DNA from 3 places in the Streptomyces sp. NPDC048291 genome. Region 3 is predicted to be linked to each of the others. Evidence: riboswitches for the same ligand, from Rfam matches in the RefSeq annotation. Region 3 holds a riboswitch; each other region holds the start of a gene.
The links. Region 3 has a riboswitch for cyclic di-AMP ahead of ACGF5O_RS31615 (NlpC/P60 family protein). Riboswitches for the same ligand answer to the same signal wherever they lie in the genome.
Positions count from the first base shown of each region.

Region 1: it holds a riboswitch for cyclic di-AMP, as region 3 does, so the genes downstream of both, ACGF5O_RS43300 (NlpC/P60 family protein) here and ACGF5O_RS31615 (NlpC/P60 family protein) in region 3, are expected to answer to the same signal.
Region 2: it holds a riboswitch for cyclic di-AMP, as region 3 does, so the genes downstream of both, ACGF5O_RS40325 (transglycosylase SLT domain-containing protein) here and ACGF5O_RS31615 (NlpC/P60 family protein) in region 3, are expected to answer to the same signal.

Region 1 covers NZ_JBICZC010000020.1:90,006-97,198, reverse strand. Annotated here, with positions in the region: gene ACGF5O_RS43310 (M23 family metallopeptidase) at 1-815, shown strand, start outside; gene pcrA (DNA helicase PcrA) at 850-3,309, opposite strand; cyclic di-AMP (ydaO/yuaA leader) riboswitch at 3,622-3,796, shown strand; gene ACGF5O_RS43300 (NlpC/P60 family protein) at 3,804-4,976, shown strand; gene ACGF5O_RS43295 (tellurite resistance/C4-dicarboxylate transporter family protein) at 5,171-6,139, shown strand; gene ACGF5O_RS43290 (hypothetical protein) at 6,161-6,514, opposite strand; gene ACGF5O_RS43285 (NlpC/P60 family protein) at 6,940-7,193, shown strand, end outside.
Region 2 covers NZ_JBICZC010000017.1:211,523-218,715, reverse strand. Annotated here, with positions in the region: gene ACGF5O_RS40330 (polyprenyl synthetase family protein) at 60-1,070, opposite strand; cyclic di-AMP (ydaO/yuaA leader) riboswitch at 2,061-2,257, shown strand; gene ACGF5O_RS40325 (transglycosylase SLT domain-containing protein) at 2,263-2,751, shown strand; gene ACGF5O_RS40320 (HAD family hydrolase) at 2,809-3,615, opposite strand; gene ACGF5O_RS40315 (ATP-grasp domain-containing protein) at 3,748-4,992, opposite strand; gene fahA (fumarylacetoacetase) at 5,270-6,481, shown strand; gene ACGF5O_RS40305 (M56 family metallopeptidase) at 6,727-7,193, shown strand, end outside.
Region 3 covers NZ_JBICZC010000012.1:215,059-222,251, forward strand. Annotated here, with positions in the region: gene ACGF5O_RS31610 (NAD-dependent epimerase/dehydratase family protein) at 1-871, shown strand, start outside; gene ACGF5O_RS31615 (NlpC/P60 family protein) at 895-3,234, opposite strand; cyclic di-AMP (ydaO/yuaA leader) riboswitch at 3,245-3,420, opposite strand; gene ACGF5O_RS31620 (DUF1996 domain-containing protein) at 3,828-5,822, shown strand; gene ACGF5O_RS31625 (lipoprotein) at 5,833-6,486, opposite strand; gene ACGF5O_RS31630 (lipase family protein) at 6,769-7,193, shown strand, end outside.

The DNA of each region.
Region 1 (7,193 bases), on a different contig from region 3:
CACTGCTGGACGACCAGGAAGAGGTCACCCCGGCCGGCCCGGCCCCGTCGGCGACTCGCGCCGGTTCCCGCGCGGGGGCGCGTTCCCGTCGCCGTACGCCTCCCAAGCGGTCCGCGCTGCTGACCGTCGCGGTGCCCTCCGTGTGTGTGATGGGCGTCGCCGGGATCGCCGCCGCCTCCGTCAACGGCCTGACCGGCGACGGCAAGGACACCACCGCCTCGGCCTCGGACGCGCAGTCGGTGAAACCGTCCGCCGCCAACAGCAAGCTGGACGCCCAGCTGAGGACGCTCTCGGCGGGCGCCGACGACTTCGCCGACCGGGCCAGCCGGACGCAGGAGCGCATCGACCTCAAGACCCAGCAGGAGACCGAGAAGAAGAAAGCGGCGGCGGAGGCGGCCCGCAAGGAGCGGCTGCGCCCGAAGTACGCGCTTCCGGTCACGCAGCGGGGGCTCAGCGCCTACTTCGGCCAGGCCGGCGTCAACTGGATGTCCGTCCACACCGGCATCGACTTCCCGGTCTCCTACGGCACGACGGTGATGGCCGCGACCGACGGCGTCGTCTCCACCAAGTGGAACAGCGCCTACGGCAACATGATGATCGTGACGGCGAAGGACGGCACGGAGACGTGGTACTGCCACCTCTCGTCTTACCGCGTCGCCGCCGGTACGACGGTGAAGGCCGGCGACCCGATCGCGTACTCCGGGAACTCCGGCAACTCGACAGGACCGCACCTGCACTTCGAGGTGCGGCCGGCCGGCGGCGCCGCCATAGACCCGCTGCCGTGGCTGCGCAGCCACGGGCTCGACCCGACCTGACCGGGCCCTTCTTACCTCTTCTCTTCCCTCTCCCCTACAGCTTCTCCACCGGCGCGTACCGCAGCAGCAGCCGCTTCGGCTTGGCCTCGCCGAAGTCGATCGTCGCCTCCGCGTTGCCGCCCGTGCCCTTCACCGCGACGACCGTGCCGAGGCCGAACTGGTCGTGGGTGACCCGGTCGCCGACCGCCAGCGAGACCACCGGCTGCTCCGAGGTCCGCCGGGTGGCGAAGCCGGACGCGCCCGACGCCGAGGAGCGCGAGCGGGTCGAGGAGAGCGAGGCCGCCACGCCGGCCGCGGGCCCGGAGGAGACCGGTGCCATCGCCCCGGTCCGCTTCCACTCCAGATACGCGCCCGGGATCTCCTCCAGGAAGCGCGAGGCCGGGTTGTACGACGGCTGGCCCCAGGCGCTGCGCATCGCCGACCGCGTGAGGTACAGCCGCTCCCGCGCGCGCGTGATGCCGACGTAGGCGAGCCGGCGTTCCTCCTCCAGCTCCTTGGTCTGGCCGAGGGCACGCATGTGCGGGAAGACGCCGTCCTCCATGCCGGTCAGGAACACCACCGGGAATTCGAGGCCCTTGGCGGTGTGCAGGGTCATCAGGGTGATGACGCCGTCGCCGTTCTCGTCGTCGTCGGGGATCTGGTCGGAGTCGGCGACCAGGGCCACCCGCTCCAGGAAGTCGGCGAGCCCGCCGGACTCCTCGCCCTCGCCGGACTCCTGCTCGAACTCCAGCGCCACGGAGGCGAGTTCCTGGAGGTTCTCGATGCGGGTCTCGTCCTGCGGGTCCGTGGAGTTCTGCAACTCGGCCAGGTATCCGGTGCGTTCGTAGATCGCCTCCAGGACCGTGGCGGGTCCGGCGCCGGACTCCACGACCGTACGGAGGTCCTCCATCAGCGTGTTGAACCGCTTGACCGCGTTCGTCGAGCGCGCGGCCATGCCGTACGCCTCGTCGACGCGCCTGAGTGCCTGCGGGAAGCTGATCTTCTCGCGCTGGGCGAGGGCGTCGATCATCGCCTCCGCGCGGTCGCCGATTCCGCGCTTGGGGACGTTGAGGATGCGCCGGAGCGGGACGGAGTCCTCCGGGTTGGCGAGCACCCGCAGGTAGGCCAGGACGTCCCGGACCTCCTTGCGCTCGTAGAAGCGGACGCCGCCGACCACCTTGTAGGGCAGGCCGACCCGGATGAAGATCTCCTCGAAGACACGGGACTGCGCGTTGGTGCGGTAGAAGACGGCGACATCGCCCGCCTTCGCCTCGCCCGCGTCCGTCAGACGGTCTATCTCCTCGGCGACGAACTGCGCCTCGTCGTGCTCGGTGTCGGCGACGTAGCCGGTGATCCGGGCGCCCGCGCCCGCGTTGGTCCACAGGTTCTTCGGGCGGCGGGACACGTTGCGCTCGATGACCGCGTTGGCGGCGCTCAGGATCGTCTGCGTGGAGCGGTAGTTCTGCTCCAGGAGGATCGTCGTCGCGTTCGGGTAGTCCTCCTCGAACTGGAGGATGTTGCGGATCGTCGCGCCCCGGAAGGCGTAGATCGACTGGTCGGCGTCACCGACGACGCAGAGCTCGGCGGGGGGCAGGTCGGGCTCGCCGGTGCCGACCAGCTCGCGCACGAGGGCGTACTGGGCGTGGTTGGTGTCCTGGTACTCGTCGACCAGGACGTGCCGGAAGCGGCGGCGGTAGTGCTCGGCGACGTCCGGGAAGGCGCGCAGCAGGTTGACCGTCGTCATGATCAGGTCGTCGAAGTCGAGGGCGTTCGCCTCGCGCAGCCGCGACTGGTACATGGCGTAGGCCTGGGCGAGGGTCTTCTCGAAGCCGTCGCTCGCGCGGGCGGCGAAGTCCTCCTCGTCGACCAGCTCGTTCTTGAGGTTGCTGACCTGGGCGCTGAACGACTTCGGCGGGAACCGCTTGGGGTCGAGGTCCAGGTCCCGGCAGACCAGGGCCATCAGGCGCTTGGAGTCGGCCGCGTCGTAGATCGAGAAGGAGGAGGTGAAGCCGAGCTTCTTGCTCTCCCTGCGCAGGATCCGCACGCAGGCGCTGTGGAAGGTCATCACCCACATCGCGTTCGCGCGCGGGCCGACGAGGTGCTCGACGCGCTCCTTCATCTCGCCCGCGGCCTTGTTGGTGAAGGTGATCGCGAGGATCTGGCCCGGGTGCACCTGGCGCGCGCCGAGCAGGTGGGCGATGCGGTGGGTGAGCACGCGCGTCTTGCCGGAACCGGCGCCGGCCACGATGAGCAGCGGGGAGCCGGCGTGCACGACGGCCGCCCGCTGGTTGTCGTTCAGCCCCTCCAGGAGGGCGGCCGGGTCCAGGGCCGGGCGGGCGGCGCCGTCGCGGTAGTAGGCGTCCCGGTCCGGGGGCACGTCGAACTTCCCGCCGAACAGATCGTCCGGAATCGACTCCGGAGCGTGCTCGTCCTCGGGCGGCGGCGGAGGTTCCTCGTCATGGCCGCGGGGGGCCTGGAGGTTCGCCAGGAAGCTGTCGTCAAAGAGGCTGCTCATCGCTCTCCGAGTCTAGGGCGCCCCACCGACAACCGGCCGCCGCCCCGAAAACTCGCCCCGGTCACCGAACAGATCCGCTCCGTCACGGCCGGTCGACGCGCGTCACGCAGCAACGAACACCCGCCTCGAACCCTCCGCCACCGTCGGGCAAGTCACCCATAACGCCCCTAATCGCATCGCCGGAGCGCACCGCAACACCAAGGTCACGAAAATGTATCGGGCATATCGCACATCAAACTTCACAGGGACCACACGAGTTGGCTAGCGTGCCGGGCAGGCCGTACGACCCCCACCGGCGAACGTCGCCGGGCCGCACGGCCTCCGCCGAGTCCGGAGTGCCGCCGCGCACCCGGAGCCGGGGACCCACACCGACCTTGGGGTGAATCGGTCCCGACTCCCCACCGGAGAACGGACCGTAGGGCAACCCTTCCGAACCACCCGCCCGAACCCGACAGCTAACTCGGTAGGCGGAACGCTGGAAGGAGTCGCCCCCGTTGGCGTCGCACCGCAAGTCCCGGCCGTCAGGAACACGCGCGGCAGGCATACGCACCCCCGCCCTGGCCACCGCCGCCCTCACCTCCATGGCCCTGTTCTCCCAGACGGCCGAGGCCGCGCCCTCCGACGACGGCAAGCCGAGCCTGGAGGAGGTCGAGAAGAAGGTCGACTCCCTCTACCGGCAGGCGGAGTCGGCGACCGAGAAGTACAACGCGGCCAAGGAGCGGACCGGCAGGCAGCGCAAGCAGGTCGACACCCTGCTCGACGACGTCGCCCGGCGCACGGACCGGCTCAACAAGGCGCGTGAGGAACTGGGTTCGTTCGCGGCGGCCCAGTACCGGACCGGGGCGAGCGTCCCCGACACGGCGACCTTCCTGCTCGCGGACAGTCCCCAGGACTACTTCGACCAGGACCAGCTGATGAGCCGCCTGACCTCGCGCCAGAAGGGCGCGGTCGACGACTACGTCACCGAGCAGTCCGCGACCATGAAGAAGCGGCAGGAGGCCTCCCAGAGCCTCGAGACGCTCACCGAGACGCAGGACGACCTCAAGACCGCCAAGACCACCGTGCAGACGAAGCTGGCCTCCGCGCGGGAGCTGCTGTCCCAGCTGACGGCCGCGGAGAAGGCCCGGCTGGCGGCGATCGAGAAGCGGCAGCAGGAGGCGGCGGACCGCAAGGCGGCCGAGCTGGCGAAGCAGCAGGCCGCGGCGGCCGACCAGGCGGCGTCGTCCTCGTCATCCTCGTCATCCTCGTCGTCGTCCAGCGGCTCCTCTTCCGGCTCGGGTTCCAGCTCCGGCTCGGACTCCGCCTACGCCACGAAGGCCGCCAAGGCGATCGCCTTCGCCCGCGCGCAGATCGGCAAGCCGTACGTCTGGGGCGCCACCGGCCCCGGCTCCTACGACTGCTCCGGGCTCTCCCAGGCCGCCTGGAAGGCCGCGGGCGTCTCCCTGCCGCGCACCACCTACGACCAGGTGAACGCCGGCACCACCGTCCCCCTCGCCGACGCCCAGCCCGGCGACCTGGTCTTCTTCTACGACGACGTCAGCCACGTCGGCATCTACATCGGCAACGGCATGATGATCCACGCCCCCAAGCCCGGCGCCTACGTCCGCGAGGAGTCGATCTACTACGGCGGCGAGTCGATCATCCACAGCGTGGTGCGCCCGGCCTGATCCCACGGGGCGCCCGCCGTCCCCCGGGCGCCCCCATCCGCTTCCCCATCCGCTTCTCCGCACGCTCCACCCGCTCCCCCGCACGCCTCGGCGCACCGGCGCGCGGGTTTCGGGCCGCACGCGCGCGTGCATCGTTCGTGACACGCGCGCGTGCCCCGTTCGTACTGCGGCCGGCTCTCCCTAGCATCAGGGGCATGTCCGGCATTTCACCCCTCCGCGCCTGGTGGGCGCAGCGTCCGCCGGCGGCCGGGGCCGCCGTGATGGCCACCGGCATCCTGTCGGTGGGGCTGCACCTGGTGGGGGCGGAGACCGTGTCCCGGGTGGCGCTGGCGCTCGCCTGCGTGATGTGGGCGGCGCTGGCGGCGGACTTCGTCGTACGGCTGGCGCGGGATCGCCGGCGGTGGGCGCGGGAGGCGCGGACGCCGGGCGCGCTCACCGCGGTGGCGGCGACGGCGGTGCTGGGGACGCGGTTCTCGGCGCTCGGGTGGCAGAGCCCCGCCGAGGCCCTGCTGGCGCTGTCGGTGGTGCTGTGGCTGCCGTTGCTGGTCGTCGTCGTGCGGCACTGGAGGCCGCGGATGCCGGGAGCGGTGTTCCTTGCCTGTGTGGCCACCCAGGGGCCCGCCGTGCTCGGAGCGACGCTGGCGGCGGCCCTGACGACGGCGTGGCTCGCGCACCTCTCGCTGGTCCTGTTCTGGCTGGGGCTGGCGATGTACGGGCTCGCCGTGCCCCGGTTCGAGTGGCGGCAGATCGCCCGGGGGCCCGGTGACCAGTGGGTGGCGGGCGGCGCGCTCGCGATCTCCGCGCTGGCCGGGGCGCGGCTGCTGGCGGCCGACAGCGCGCGGCTGTACCTGTGGAACGACGACGACCGGGGCGTCCTGCGCGTGGTGACGGTGGGGCTGCTGGTCCTGGACCTGGCCTGGTACGCCGTCCTGCTGGCCGCGGAGGTGGCGTGGCCCCGGCCGCGTTACGACGTGCGCCGCTGGGCGACGGTGTTCCCGATGGGGATGACGGCGACGGCGGCGCTGTCGGTCGCCGCCGCCGTCGGCGGTGCGTGGCTGGAGTGGCCCGGGCGGGTGCTGGTGTGGGTCACGGTGGCGGCCTGGCTGACGGTGGCGACCGGCGCGGCGGCGGGCGCCCGTGCCGCCCTCAGGAAGGCCCGTTGAGGCCCGCAGAGGATGCCGGGATCAGGTCCACAGGACGGCGATGAAGATGTTCACCGCCGTGAGCAGGCCCACCAGGCCGAAGGCGCCCTTCTCGACCTTCTCGTCGTCCCGTTTCACGTAGACGAGTCCGAGGATCACGATCAGCAGGGCGAGCTTCACGCCGATCTTGATCGTGTTGACGTGGTGGTCGTCGGCCTCGTTGAGGCCGACGAGGATCACGCCGGTCGCGAGCATGGTGAACGCGCCGTGCAGCATCCCGGGGACGAACCGGGCCGTGCCCTGGCCCATCGCCTTCATCTGGGTGAGGAAGCCGCCGAGGAGCGCGGCGATGCCGATGATGTGCAGGCCGACGAAGAGATGGATGAGTACGTCCATGGCCCCGGAGCCTAATCAGGGCCCTCCGGTGCACCGGCCACCGGCCCCTCCCTCGGCACCGACCGCGCCGCATATATGCACCCCATAGCAGCCCGCGTCTCCCACCAGCCCCGGAACCGCCGCTTCGGTCATCCCGCCCCGGGAAGCCGACGACTCCGGACCGGAATTCCGTACACATACCGTCGGGTAACGATCCGGTCGTGCCAATTCCGTGCATCGCGTTACCAAGCCGACACACCCGGGCCTAGCGTCCTCCCCCAGGTGGCCGACTCCCCACCGCCGCCCGGGCCAGGGGCGGCAGTCGGACACCACCGCCGAGAAGATCCGGCGGCGGCCCGCTCCCCCTGTGCGGGCCGCCGCCGGACGCGCGATGCGCACTCCCCGCGGACGAGACGGCGGTCGTACGAAAGGACGGGACAGTCCAGGTGGCAGCGCACCGCAAGCCCCGACAGCGCTCGCTCAGCGGCAACACGGCCCGCACGGCCGCCACCCTCGCCCTGGCGGGCGCGGCCACCGCGACGGCCTTCGAAGGGACCGGTAACGCCGAGCCGCAACTGACCCCGGCGCAGGTGAAGGCCAAGGTGGACCAGCTGTACCAGGAGGCCGAGGAGGCCACCCAGAAGTACGACGGAGCGAAGGAGAAGGCCGACACGGCCCAGCGGCGGCTGAAGTCGCTGCA
Region 2 (7,193 bases), on a different contig from region 3:
GCGTCCCGGATTGGACTCAGTCCAACAATGTGACCTGAGCCACATATCGGACTATCCGGCTATCCGGCTCGGTGCACCACCGCATCGCACAGCTCGACCAGCGCCGTCTTCGGGTCGCACTCCGGCAGCGGACCCAGCGCGGCCCGCGCCTCCTCCGCGTACCGGACCGCGTCCCGGCGGGCCTGCTCAAGCGCCGGATGCGCCCGCAGCGCCGTCAGGGCCTCCGCGTGCCGCGCGTCGTCCGTGAGGTCGGAGTCCAGCAGCTCGCACAGGGCGATGTCCTCGGCCAGCCCCAGCCGGGCCGCCCGCTCCCGCAGCCGCAGCACCGGAAGCGTGGGCACGCCCTCACGGAGGTCCGTCCCCGGGGTCTTGCCGGACTCGCGCGAGTCGGAGGCGATGTCCAGCACGTCGTCGGCGAGCTGGAAGGCGACACCGAGCCGTTCGCCGTACTGGGTGAGGACGTCGACGACCGTCTCGTCGGCACCGGACAGCATGGCTCCGAAGCGGCAGGAGACCGCGACCAGCGAGCCGGTCTTGCCACTGAGCACGTCGAGGTAGTGCTCGACCGGGTCACGGCCGTCCGACGGGCCTGCCGTCTCCAGGATCTGACCGGTCACCAGCCGCTCGAACGCGAGGGCCTGGACCCGGACCGCCTCGGGTCCGAGGTCGGCGAGGATCTGGGAGGCCCGGGCGAAGAGGAAGTCTCCGGTGAGGACGGCGAGCGAATTGCCCCAGCGGGTGTTGGCGCTGTCGACACCGCGCCGCACGGCGGCCTCGTCCATGACGTCGTCGTGGTACAGCGTGGCCAGGTGGGTGAGCTCGACGACGACGGCCGACGGCACGACACCGGGTGCGTACGGGTCACCGAACTGCGCGGCGAGCATCACCAGCAGCGGGCGGAACCGCTTCCCCCCGGCCCGCACGAGGTGCTGCGCCGCCTCCGTGATGAACGGGACCTCGCTCTTGGTGGCTTCTAGCAAGCCCTCCTCGACAGCCGTCAATCCGGCCTGGACATCGGCTTCCAGAGCCTGGTCCCGCACGCTCAGCCCGAACGGCCCGACGACGGTCACGAGGGGTCTCCTGTCTGCTGGTGTCTACTGGCGATTACACGGTTTGTCGATAGGTCGCTGCCATCACTCAAGTCAGCGTATCCGGTCAGGTTTCGATCACCGATAGCGCCCACGGTTACACCCCGGGCGCTATCGGATCACGACCGTTATGTTTTTGATCAGCTGATACGACCTGACATCCAATGACTTAACAGGAAGTGCGGGCAGTTGTCCCGAACCGAGGCCCGGGCCGTGTCCCGAACCGGACCCCGCACCGGGCTCTCCGGACGACCGCCGCCCGCGATCGACCCCGCTCCCCCGGACCGACGTCACCTGCCCGGGCGCACCCGTCCGTACACCCTTCCTCCGCGAGAGCATGCACGACGACCTCCCCGATCCGCGTTCTCCCGACCGCGCGCGTGACGCTCGGGCGTCCACCAAGTCAACGACGGGCACCGCAGGGGAGGTTCCGCCCTCACGGTGGACACGCGCACCGGACTCCGATTCCCCGACACCCCCCTTCGACCGACGTGACGAGAATCACGCGCGCCCCCGACACCCGGACTCGCCAACCGACCGTCCCGGCCACCCCGTTGAACCCGATGAGCAGCATGCACGCGTCGCCGCAAAAACCGACAATACGGACTAATCTCAATAATTATTCGCATTGATTACCCCCAGGGAGGCAATCCGAACGAATACGAGCGAGACGCTATTCCCTCGAACCAGGAAAAGGCCGGATTCCGCGAATCCCACATGTCCCAATTTGCCGTTATTGCGGATTCGTGAAGTAGGTCACGTGGACCCTGGGGCCACAGAGGCCGCCAGGCGACCCTTCCCTCCTTTCCCTGTAGGCCAGTTGAGGGTTGGCAACAGCAAAGGATCAAGTGCCCCATACGGCACAGATCAAGGTCAATCAGCATGTTGTGTGAATCAGCCTCTTGTTCCGGACATGTGCTCTCGCATACGTTCCGGCTCGCCGGGCGGACGCCGAATCCTGCCGCCGCCCGTAGTGACCCATCAACGAGTTCATTCGCTTGGCAGGAGCGGGGGACCCAGGTAAGTCGCCGGACCGGGCGGCCGACGTCACAGAACAGACGTCGTTCCGGAACGGCTAGGGGTGAAGTCGCATCGCCTTCGGGCGGTGCGGCCGGGCACTCCCCGGGCCCGAACCCGACAGCTCACCTCGCAGGCGACGGAGAGGAACTTCGCCATGCCTGCTGTCGCTCAGCACCACCGTCCCCGCCGTAACCGCATCGTCCGCACCCTCGCCGTCGTCGGCACCGGTGCCGCCGTACTCGCCCTGCCGCTCATCGGGGCGACGGCCGCGTCCGCCGCCGGCTCCTCCACCACGACGGCCTCGACGACCCTCGCCGGGTACCCGAACAACCTCGACGGCTGGATCCGCGAGTCCCTCGCGATCATGCGGGAGAAGAACATCCCGGGCACCTACAACGGCATCTACCGCAACGTCATCCGGGAGTCCTCCGGCAACCCGCAGGCCATCAACCTCTGGGACTCCAACGCGGCCAAGGGCATCCCGTCCAAGGGCCTGCTCCAGGTGATCGACCCGACGTTCAAGACCTACCACGTGGACGGCACGTCGTTCGACGTCTACGACCCGGTCGCGAACATCACCGCCGCCTGCAACTACGCGGCCGCGCGGTACGGCTCGATCGACAACGTCCACGGCGCGTACTGACCGAAGTCCCGTCGACGTCCCTTCGGCGTCCCGCCGAGGTGCCTTCGACGTCCTACGTCAGTCGAAGAGTCTTTCGAGGACGACGGCGATGCCGTCGTCCTCGTTCGACGTGGTGATCTCGTCGGCCACCGCCCTGAGTTCGGGGTGGGCGTCGGCCATCGCCACCCCGTGGGCCGCCCACTCGAACATCGGGATGTCGTTGGGCATGTCACCGAAGGCGATGGCCTGTTCGGGGCTCAGCCCCAGACGGTCGGCGGCCAGCGCGAGCCCGGTCGCCTTGGTCACCCCGCACGGCTGCAGTTCGACGGTTCCCGGGCCCGACATCGTGACCGTCGCCAGCGATCCGACCACCGAGCGGGCCGTCGCCGCCAGTTCGTCGTCGGACAGGGTGTGGTGGCGCAGCAGCACCTTGCTGATGGGCGCGCACCACAGGTCGTCGCGCCGGGCGACGCGCAGCGCGGGCAGCGTGGGGTGGGGCATCAGATAGCCCGGCTCGATGAGCGTGAGCCCGTCCACGCCGTCCTGGTCGACCGCCGCGTACACCTGGCCGATCTCGGCCTCGATCTTGCCGAGTGCGGTCTCCGCCAGTTCCCGGTCCAGGGTGACCGACCACAGCAGCCGGTTCGACCCGGCGTCGTACACCTGCGCGCCCTGACCGCAGACCGCGAGTCCCGTGCAGCCGAGGTCGTCGAGGAGCGGGCGCACTCTCGGGGCCGGACGGCCGGTCACCACGAGGTGGCGGGCACCGGCCCGGCCCGCTCGCCCGAGCGCGGCCAGCGACCGTTCCGAGAAGGTGTCGTCGCCGCGCAGCAGCGTGCCGTCCAGGTCGGTGGCGATCAGTGAGTACGGGGAGGGTGCGACCATGATCAGAGAATACGGACAGCGCGGCCCTGGGACTCACTGTGCGTTTCGGCCTCAAGTGGCGCCCGCCGCCTCCGTGATGGGGCCGCTGTCGGTGGCGGGCGTGATGTTTTCCGAGATGCCCGAGAACTGTGCCTACTTCATGGCGGCGCTGGAACCACGGCGGTTGGTGCGCCACAGCTGGTAGAGGTGCTTCGCGCCCGGGCGCACGAAGCGGGCGAGCATGGTGACGAACGGCAGCGGGTCGTCGCCCGCCAGCCAGGCCAGCTCGGTCCCGCTCGGCCGCTTCGGTGCGTGCGGTGTCGTGTAGCCGCTGCGGCGGTAGGCGAGGAGGGCGGGCAGGTCGATGTTCTCCACCACGTAACGGTGGCCGGCGCGCTGCTCCCCCTCCGGAACGCGGCGCCCGGTCAGGTCCAGATGCATGGCGCGGACGACGTCCACCCCCGACTCGCTCTCGAAGAGCCGGAACTGGGCGCCCATGCGCGGATTGAAGTCGAGCAGCTTGTACTGCCCGTCCCGCCGGTCGAAGCGCAGGTCGAGGTCGATGACGCCGGTGAAGCCGATCTGCTTGATGAAACGCGCGGCAAGGTCGGCGAGTTCCGGGTTGTCGACGACGTACGCGTTCGCGGTCATGCCGGCGTGCGGCGGCCAGGAGCGGACCTTGACCCCTGTGAACAGGGCGCACGGATTGGAGTCGGCGTCGAAGTACGCGTGCACGATCCAGTCCTCGGCCTCCTCCCTCGGGAGGTACTCCTGGAGGATGACACCCGGATGGGTGCCCCAGTCACGGGCGAGGGTGAGCAGCCCCTCCCGGGTGGCGATCCGCGTCGTTCCGTTGACGGCGGGCTGCTTGCGCCGGACGAACGCCTCGCGGTTCTTGGCGACGATCGGGAAGCGGGCCTTCTCCGCGAAGTCGGCGATCTCGTCGTACGAGTCGGGGAAGGCGGCGGCCGGGCTCGGGATGCCGTGCTCCACGCACAGTTCGTGCAGGCCCTGTTTGCTCGCCAGCCGGCGGGGCAGTTCCGGGTCCACGCGCGGGAAGAGGAAACGGTCGCCGAGCGCGTCCTGGTGCTCGGCGATCAGGACCGCGGCCTCCTCGTCGGTGGGGATCAGCACGGTCGGACGGCCGATGCGGCGGCCGATGCGCAGCAGTCCCTCGACGAGATGGTCCGGTTCCTCGGCGCCTGTCGTCGGCCACACGAACGCCCGTTTGAGGTAACGGGACGAAGCCGCCGGCGTGTACGCGTCCTCGGTGATCGCGTACATGGGAACGCCCAGGCGGCCCAGACTGCGAATCGCGCCGACCCCGCCGTGATGCAGCGGATAGTCGCCGAACTTGACGATCAGGCCCGGCACGTCACGGTCCGCCTCGAACGGCACGCTGACGGCATTCCTGGCCACGGGTCCCCCCACGTGTCCCCCTCTACGGACCGGATCCACCCCGTCCGTGTCCCCCAAAGGACGCTAAGCCGGAATTGCCCCCTCCGACAAGGGCTATTAGGACATTGCGAACTCTTTAGACACTGCCACGACAGCCAACTCACCCGTAACGTGTGGCGCGACCACATGGAACGCCGCGCAACGCCATAGTGACGTCGCCACATGGCCAACCCCCGCGCGGCACGGATGAGAGCGAGGCAGTCACCCCATGCCCCCCTTGACCCCCTTCGAGGTCCCCGAGGGTGACCCCTTCGGCCCGCACAACCTTCCGTATGGCGTGTTCTCGACCTCCGGGAGCACGGAACGGAGGGTCGGCGTCCGCCTCGGCGACCATGTCCTCGACGCCGGAGCCGCGGCCCTCGCCCTCGGCTCCCCGTACGCCACCCTGCTCGCCCGCCCGACCCTCAACCCGCTGCTGGCCGCCGGCCGCACCGCCTGGTCGGACGTGCGGCGCGCCCTGACCGCCTGGGTGACCGTGCCCGCGCACCGCGAGACGCTCGCCCCCCTCCTGCACCCGCTGGCCGGGGTGACCCTGCACCTCCCCTTCGAGGTCGCCGACTACGTCGACTTCTACGCCTCCGAGAACCACGCCCGGAACGCCGGCCGCGTCTTCCGCCCCGACGCCGCCGAACCGCTCACCCCCAACTGGAAGCACCTGCCGATCGGCTACCACGGCCGCGCGGGCACGGTCGTGGTGTCCGGGACGGACGTCGTACGGCCCTCGGGACAGCGGAAGGCGCCCACGGACCCGGCGCCGGTGTTCGGCCCTTCGGCACGGCTGGACATCGAGGCCGAGGTCGGCTTCGTCGTCGGCACGCCCTCGCGGCAGGGCAGCACGGTGGCCCTGGCCGACTTCAGGGAGCACGTGTTCGGCCTGTGCCTGCTCAACGACTGGTCGGCACGGGACATCCAGGCCTGGGAGTACGTCCCGCTCGGCCCGTTCCTCGGCAAGTCGTTCGCGACCTCGGTGTCCGCGTGGATCACCCCGCTGGACGCCCTGGAGGAGGCACGGGTCGCCCCGCCGCGGCGGACGCACCCGCTGCTGCCGTACCTCGACGACAGCACGGAGGAACCCACCGGCTACGACCTGCGGATGTCGATCGCGATCAACGGGCAGACGGTGTCCGAGCCGCCGTTCTCCACCATGTACTGGACCGCCGCCCAGCAACTCGCCCACCTGACGGTCAACGGTGCCTCCCTGCGCACCGGCGACCTGTACGGCTCCGGCACGGTGAGCGGCGCGGAGCCCGGACAACGCGGATCGCTGCTGGAGCTGACCTGGAACGGACGCGACCCGCTCGAACTCCCGGACGGGAAGCGGACGTACCTGGAGGACGGCGACGTGGTGACGATGTCGGGATGGGCTCCGGGACCGGGCGGCAGCCGGGTGGGGCTCGGGGAGGTCAGCGGGCGGATCGTGACGGGGTGAGGAGCGCGCAGGACCGGGGAACGGAAGGGCGCGCCCGGATCGTCGTCGTCACCTGACTCGGGACGCCCGGCACCGTCATACTGACGGGACACGCACCATGCGATGCGCCCGCACGCGCACCGTGCGAGGCGTCGGCGCACGCACCACGTGACGCGCCGGCGCCCGCACCATGTCACGCCACGGCGTATCACCCCCGCACCGCGGACCACCCGCGCACATCTCCGATCAGGAAACGGAGCCCCGGCATGACCGTCTGCCTGCTCCTGCTGACCGTCGTCGCCCTGACGGCCGCGGTACCTGCGCCGCGCGCCCTGGTGCGGTCCCTGTGGCCGGAGCGGGAACCGGTGGTCGCGCTGTGGGTGTGGCAGTGCCTGGTCGCCACCGTGCTGATGTGCTGCCTGGCCGCGCTGACCCTGGGCGCGGCGGCCGTCTTCCACACCGTGCGCGACCGGGTCTTCGCGCCGGCACCACCGGCGGTCACCGCCGCGTACGACCTCTCCGTCGCGCCCCTGTGGGCGGTCGCCCTCACGGTGCTGCTGGCGTCCGGGGCCGCGTGGACGACGGCGATGCTGGCGCGCGAGCTGGTCGAGGCCCGGCGCCGCCGCGACCGGACCCGCGCACACCTGCGTGAGCGGGCACCCGAACTGCCGGCGGGGCTGCCCGCGGCACGCGGACCGATGCTGGTGCTGGAGGACGAGTACCCGGACGCCTG
Region 3 (7,193 bases):
CGAGGCGGACCTGCTCCGGGACGGCTCCTTCGACGAGGCGTTCGCCGGCTGCGCGACCGTCTTCCACGTCGCCTCGCCGTTCCTGATGCCGGAACGGATCAGGGACGGCCAACGGGACGTGGTCGACCCGGCGTTGCTCGGCACCCGCAACGTGCTCGGCGGGGTGGAGCGCACGCCGGAGGTGACGACCCTGGTCCTCACCTCCACGGTGGGCGCGATCTTCGGCGACTACGCCGACGTCCGTGGGATGGCCGGCGAGGTGCTGACGGAGAAGTACTTCAACACCACCAGCACGGTGGCGAACAACCCCTACCACTACGCCAAGACGGTCGCCGAGCGCGCCGCCCGGGACGCCGAGGCCGCCCAGGAGCGCTGGCGCCTGGTCTCGATCAACCCCGGCCTCATCCTGGGCCCCTCCCTCACGCCCGCCTCCGAGTCCGGCAGCCTCTTCCTGCTCGACGAGCTGTTCAAGGGCTACTTCTGCTACGGCGCCCCGGACTTCAGCTTCACCACGGCGGACGTCCGCGACGTGGCCGACGCGCACATCGCGGCGGCGGAGAACCCGGCGGCCAGGGGCCGTTACATCGTGGCCAACGAGACGATGACGTCCTTCCACGAGATGTCCCGGATCATCCGCACCCGCCACCCCTGGGACCCGCGCCTGCCGCGCGCCGCGCTCCCGCACGGGCCGGTACGGGTCCTGGGCCCGCTCTTCGGCCTGACCCAGGACTACATACGCAAGCATCTCGGCATCCGCTTCCGCGTCGACAACGGCCGCAGCGTCCGCGAACTGGGCCTCGCCTACCGGCCCGTCGAGGAGACCCTCCTGGACCACCACGAGAGCTGGCGCACCAGGCGGCGGAGGGTCTGAGCCCGGCCGCCGGGGACAGGAGGTCAGGCCGGGCGGATCACCCGGTGGATCGCCGACTCCCCGGCGTTGTAGATCGACTCCTCGCGGATGAGCGCCCCGGGGCTCGGGGCGTGCACCATCGCGCCGCCACCCGCGTAGATCCCCACGTGACTGTCGTCGTCGAAGAAGAAGACCAGGTCACCGGGTTCGACGGCGGCCAGCGTGATCGGGGTGCCGGCCAGCGTCTGCTCCGCCGCGGTGCGCGGCAGCGACACGCCGGCGGCACGCCAGGCCGCCTGGGTCAGGCTGCTGGCGTCGTACGCCCCCGGCCCGGTCGCTCCCCAGACACACGGCCGGCCGATCTGCTCCCGCGCGAACGCCAGCGCCTTCATCGCCTTGCCCGGCTCGGCCCCGGCGCCCGGCTGGACGAAGGCAGCGGGGTCGGCGTAGGCGCCGGGCGCCGGGGCGGCCGGGGCGGGCACCGGTGCGGCGACCTGCGCGGGTGCGGTCGGCAGGGGCGTGGTGGGGAGCGGGGGGGTGAAGACCGGGGCGGCCGGGGCGGGCGCGGCCATGGGCATCGCCATGGCGGGCGCGGCGGCCATCATCGCCTCGGGCGGCGCGGTCATGGCCGTCGGCATCGCGGGCATCGCGGGCGCGGCCGGTGCGGGGGGCGCTGCCATCGGGGCCTGCATCGGTGCTGCCATGGGCATGGGCATGGGCATGGTCATCGGCGCGGGCATCGCGGCGGCGGGCGCTGCCATCGCCGTCGGCATGGCCGTGGTGGCGGCGTAGGCGTAGGCGCCCTCGGCGGGCTGCATGCCTGCCGCGTAGGTGCCGTACATGTTGTCGGCGGCGGGTGCCGCGGCGAAGGGCGCGGCCGGCGGCATGGCGGCCATCGGGGCCGCGGGGGCCGCCGCGGGGTACGCGCCGTTGGCGTAGGCGGTGTCGGCGGCGGCCGGGGGGATGTCGGCGTAGGCGGCGGGCGCGTTCGGCGACATGACCCGATAGCCGCCGAGGTCCATCGGGGCGGGAGCGGCCGGGGGAACGGCGGGCGCCGCGGTCGGGAAGGCGCCGCCGCCGTTCATGGGGTCGGCGGTCGGGAAGGCGCCCGTGTTCGTGGGAGCCGCGGTCGGGAAGACACTCGTGCTCGCCATCGGGTCCGCGGTCGGGAAGACGCTGGTGCTCGCCATGGGATCCGCCGTCGGGAAGACGCTCGCGCCCAGGGGGTCCGCGGCAGGGAAAGTGCCCCCGTCGGCCGGGGTCGGCATCGGGAACGAGCCCGTGGCGCCCGGCGTCATGATGCGGAAGGAGCCGGAGTCCCCCGGGGACGGGGCCGGAGCCTGGGCGGCACCCGCGTCCATGGCCGGCCCGGTCTGGTAGGTCCCGCCGCCCGAGCCGCCCGGGGTCATGACGCGGAAGCCGGTGGAGTCGGCCGCGGCGCGGGGCGGGGTGCTGTCTGCGCTTCCGGGGGTCATGACACGGAAGCCGGTGGAGTCGGCTGCGGCGCGCGTCGGGGCGCTGTCGGCGCCCCCCGGGGTCATGATGCGGAAGGTGCCGGTGTCCGACGGGGACACGATCGGGATGCCGCCGGTCTCGGTCACCGCCGGGAGCGCGCGGGTGGCCGCGCGGGAGTCGGCCCGGAAGGAACCGCTGCCGGTGCGCTGGTTCGGTATGCCGACGGGGGGAGCCTGCCACGGCTGCGCCGGGGCCTGCGCCTCGGGCGTGGGCCAGGGGCTGGGCGCCGGCCCAGCGGCCTGGGCGACCGGGATCTGGACCGGGACCGGCGCCGGGTCGAGGGCGGCGATCGCGCGCTGCCCGGTGCGCTGGGACAGCACCTCGCGCGCCTTGGCGAGCTTGAGCTGGTTCTTGGTCTTGGAGGCACCCGGCGTGGGCCGCTGCGGCCCGGCGGCGGGCAGCGCCCTCGGCGCACCCGAAGGCACCGCGGGCACCGCCGCGGCGGGCCCCGCCGTCAGTTCCAGCCTCGGGCGCGACGGCAGTTCGCGGACGACCTCGATCTCGCTCTGCGCGGACGGCCCCGCGGTCAGCTCCAGCCGGGCCGGGCCGGAGTCCTCGAGCTGGCCGAGCAGGTCGGCGGCCATGGCGCTGAGGGGCCGGCGCGGGCCGGGCCGGTTGGGCTGCCGGTCGGTGGGCAGCGCGGCCGGAACGCTCGGCCCCAGCCTCGAACGCGCCCCCTCGAACCACTCCCTGGCGATGTTGTCGAGGCCCGGGTCGTCGCGACGGGTCCGTTTGAACAGCGGAACACCGCGTGAGCGCGAGCCCCCGCTCATCGCACGGGTGGCGTTGTAGTTCCCGGTGGCGTTCTCGGCCTGGTCGTAGAGGCTGTCGATCCGCTGTCGAACCTCGTCACGGCTTTCGGGCGCCATTGAGGGGTCGTGCTCCTTCCGTACTCCGCCTACCGGGTTAGCTGTCGGGTTCGGGCGGTCGAATCCGGAAGGCATGCCCTACGGCCGCTGTCCTTGCGGACGACCGGCCGATTCACCCCAGTGATCGGTTGGGTCCCCGGCTCCGGATCCGCCCCTGAGGGGCACCGGACTCGGCGGAGGCCGCGCGGCCCGACGGGAATCGCCGGGGGGAGCCGAACGGCTTGCCCGTCAACTTAGCCAACTTGTGTCACTCGTGTGAAGGTTGAAGTGGCTAATGTCCGATACGTATTTGTGATGTTCGTCTTAGCGTTCGGAACTCGACCGTACGGCACGGCATTTGGCGCGCATCCAGTGCATTCGCAGGGTCACCGAGGCGTTGCCGTCGGTCGCGTTCCGCCGCTTCCGGGACACCCGCTTCCTGTGAGGTCACCGTGAATTCGTGGGTCCGTTGAACACCGTGGCGCCGGCTGTCGTATTAGGCCGGGGATTTCCATGCCCGGCCGCCCACGACACGCAGGGGAACGACCTTGAGACGCAACAGGCGCAGACGCCCGACCGGCGCACAACGAGCGACCTTCGCAGCGGTCGCCCTGATGCTCGGCGGTGGAGGACTGGTCGCGGTGAACGTCTATGCCTCGGCCACCGAGAACGGCGGCGGCCAGGACCAGGTCGCCACCGGTCAGGTGCTGTCCGCGCCCACGATCTACTGCCCCGACATCGGCAGCAGGCTGACGGCGGTGCCCGACGGCGCCCGGGCCGACGTCGACCGTGAACTCGCCCAGCTGGACCAGCAGATCGCCGCCGCCTACCAGCAACTCACGCAGTCCGCCGCCGAGATCGAGCAGGACCCCGGCTTCGCCGGCCAGTCGATCATCGACCCGCTCAAGGAGAAGCGGTCCGAGTCGATCCAGCGCATCGCCGACGCCATCGGCCGCGAGGGCGACCGCCCGCAGGGCCTCGACGACCTCGCCGCCTGCACCCTGCGCTCCTCGAACCAGGGCGACGGGCAGTCGGCGACCCCGACCGGCGGCGCCACGCCGAGCCAGGGCGGCCAGGACAGCGCGGCGCCGAGCCAGAGCGCCGGCACCGGCGCCGGCGGCCAGGGCGGCAACGGGCCGGTCGCCGCCGACTACGCGGACATCACCTCGGTCCAGCCGAACGTCACGACCCCGGCCGAACAGTCCGGCGGCTCCACGGGCACCTTCTCCTCCAGCTGCGGTGTCAACGCCAACGGCCTGTTCAACTCGGACAACGTGATCGTCGCGCCCGGCGTCTCCAACGGCGCCCACCACTTCCACGACTACATCGGCAACCAGTCCAACAACGCCTTCGCCAGTGACCAGGACCTCGCGAACGCCGACACCAGCTGCGCGGACCAGGGCGACAGGTCCACGTACTACTGGCCGGTGCTGCGGCTGCAGAACGGCAAGCAGGAGCGGGACGCCGACAAGCCGGGCGGCGGCACCGAGGGCAACGCCGGGCAGATCGTCACGGCGAAGGAGGTCACGCTGACCTTCGAGGGCAACCCCACCTCCAAGGTCACCGAGATGCCGCGGCTGCTGCGCATCATCACCGGCGACGCCAAGGCGTTCGTCAACGGCCCGGCCAACGCCAACGCCTCCTGGAGCTGCACCGGTTACGAGAACCGGCAGCTCAAGGACAAGTACCCGCTCTGCCCCTCCGGCAGCGACGTCGTGCGCACGTTCAGGTTCCAGAGCTGCTGGGACGGCCGGAACATCGACAGCGCCAACCACCGCACCCACGTGGCGTTCGAGGCCGCGGACGGCAGCTGCCCGGCCGGTTTCGAGGCCATCCCGCAGCTGGTGCAGCGCATCGTCTACGCCGTGGACGCGCCGAGCCTCCAGGACGGCGGCCGTACGGTCCCGCTGTTCGCGGTGGACTCGTTCCCCGAGCAGCTGCACAAGCCGGTCACCGACCACGGCGACTTCATCAACGTCTTCGACGACAGCCTGATGCGGAAGATGGTCGACTGCATCAACTCCGGCCGCACCTGCGGGGCGGGCGCCGACGAGCAGCCGCCGACCCAGAGCGCGGAGCCGTCCCAGCCGAGCGACACCGCGAGCCCGGTCGAGCCGCCGGCCGAGTCGCAGAGCGCCGAGCCGTCCGAGCCGGCGACCCAGCAGCCGCCGTCCGAGCAGCCCCCGGCCGACCAGCCCTCGTCCGAGCCGCCGGCCGGCACCCCGGCCACCGAGACCGCCACCGCTCCCGGCTCCGGCTCCGGCTCCGGCGGCAGTGAACTGCCGAGGGTCTACGCGACTCCGTCGCCGAAGAAGACGTCGACCACGAAGTCGTCCGGCGGCGGCGTGATCAGCGAGCCGACACAGCGGCCCGACACCGAGGCGCCCGCCGCCAATGGCACCGCCGCGCCGACCGGCACCGCGGTCGCCGTCCCGGCCGGTCAGGAGAGCCCGGGCGCCGGTTCCGGGACGGAGCCCCAGACCGAGCCCCAGGCCGTCCAGGGCGGTCTCGCCGAGACCGGCGCCCACCTGTGGCCCGCGGTCTTCGGCGGCCTGCTGCTGGCCTCCGGGGCCGCGTTGCTCTGGCGCACCAAGCGGAACCGGATCTGACGGGCCCTTCTCACCTGCTGCGCAGCGTGTCCTGGGCGAGCTCGAACGCGGGGAGCATCTCGTCGTGCTCCGCGCTGTCGAGCCCGCCCAGGTGCAGTACGACGGGACCCTTCGGGGTGACCACGGCGAGCGCGGACTCCTTCTTGGTCTCCTCCAGCAGCTTGCTGGTGTACAGGTAGTCGACCCGTATCCCGGAGAGCCCGCCCGCGGTGAAGGTCCGGTACGTCGCCCCGCTCGTGTTGCGCTCGGCGGCCACGAATGCCCGGAGCACGGCGCGCGCGTCGCCGCTGCCGGGGCTGCCGGTCCACGCCCTCAGGTAGCCGATGTTCCCGGCGGGTTTGGCGTCGACCTCGCAGGCCATGGCCACCGGCCCCTGGTGCAGCAGGCCGTCCACGACCTCCTCCGTGACGTCGTCGTCGGTGCCGGCGGAGGCGACGGCGCCGAGGGCGTCGACGGCCTCCGCCTGCCAGCCCTTGGCGATGTCGAACACCACCGGCAGCTCACAGGCCGAACCGGCGGCGCCGATCGAGCCCCCGCGCTGCGCCGCCGCACCGGACGCGTGACCCGACTCGGTCACCTCGACGGCCCGCGGCGTGGCGCCGCAGCCCGCAAGCAGCGCCACGAACAGCCCGGTCAGCACCACTCCGCCCCCGTGGGTCCCCACCCTTTACCTCCCCTTGGTACGACACAGGGCGGTCACTCTAACCGAGCCGACCGAGGGCGCCGACACCGTCGTACGCGAGAGGCGCGGACGATCGTGGTTGACGTCGCGTCACATTACTGAACCGTAACCTACTCGGCGGTACCGCCGGTAACCCCCGCTCGTTACCGTCGAGGAGAGCCGCCACGCGTCCCGGCAGCCGCACCGGGACCGCCGTCACCCGGCATCGCCCGGGTCCCCACGCACCACCTCCCACGTCCACGCACGTCCAGGAGGTCCTCCCCCATGCCCGTCCGCGCTCGCCTGCTGGCCGCCGCCGTCGCCGCTGCCGCCTGCCTCTGTCTGCAGACCCTGCAGGCCACCGCCTCCCAGGCGGAGGTCTCGCGGGGCGTCACCATCCCCGCCTTCTACGACCCGCCGGCCACCCTGCCCACGGCCGACGGCGCCCTCGTCCGCACCGAACCCCTCCCGCTGGCCCTGAGCCTGCCGAGCCTGTCCGGCCCGCTGCCCGGTACCGCGACCCGCCTGATGTACAAGTCCACCGACTCGGCGGGCGACCCCGTCGCCGTCACCGGCGCCTACCTGGAGCCCGCCGCCCCCTGGCTGGGCCCCGGCGCCCGCCCGCTGGTCGCGCTGGCCCCCGGCACCATGGGACAGGGCGACCAGTGCGCCGCCTCGATGGGCCTGCAGTACCCGCTGCTCCTCAACGG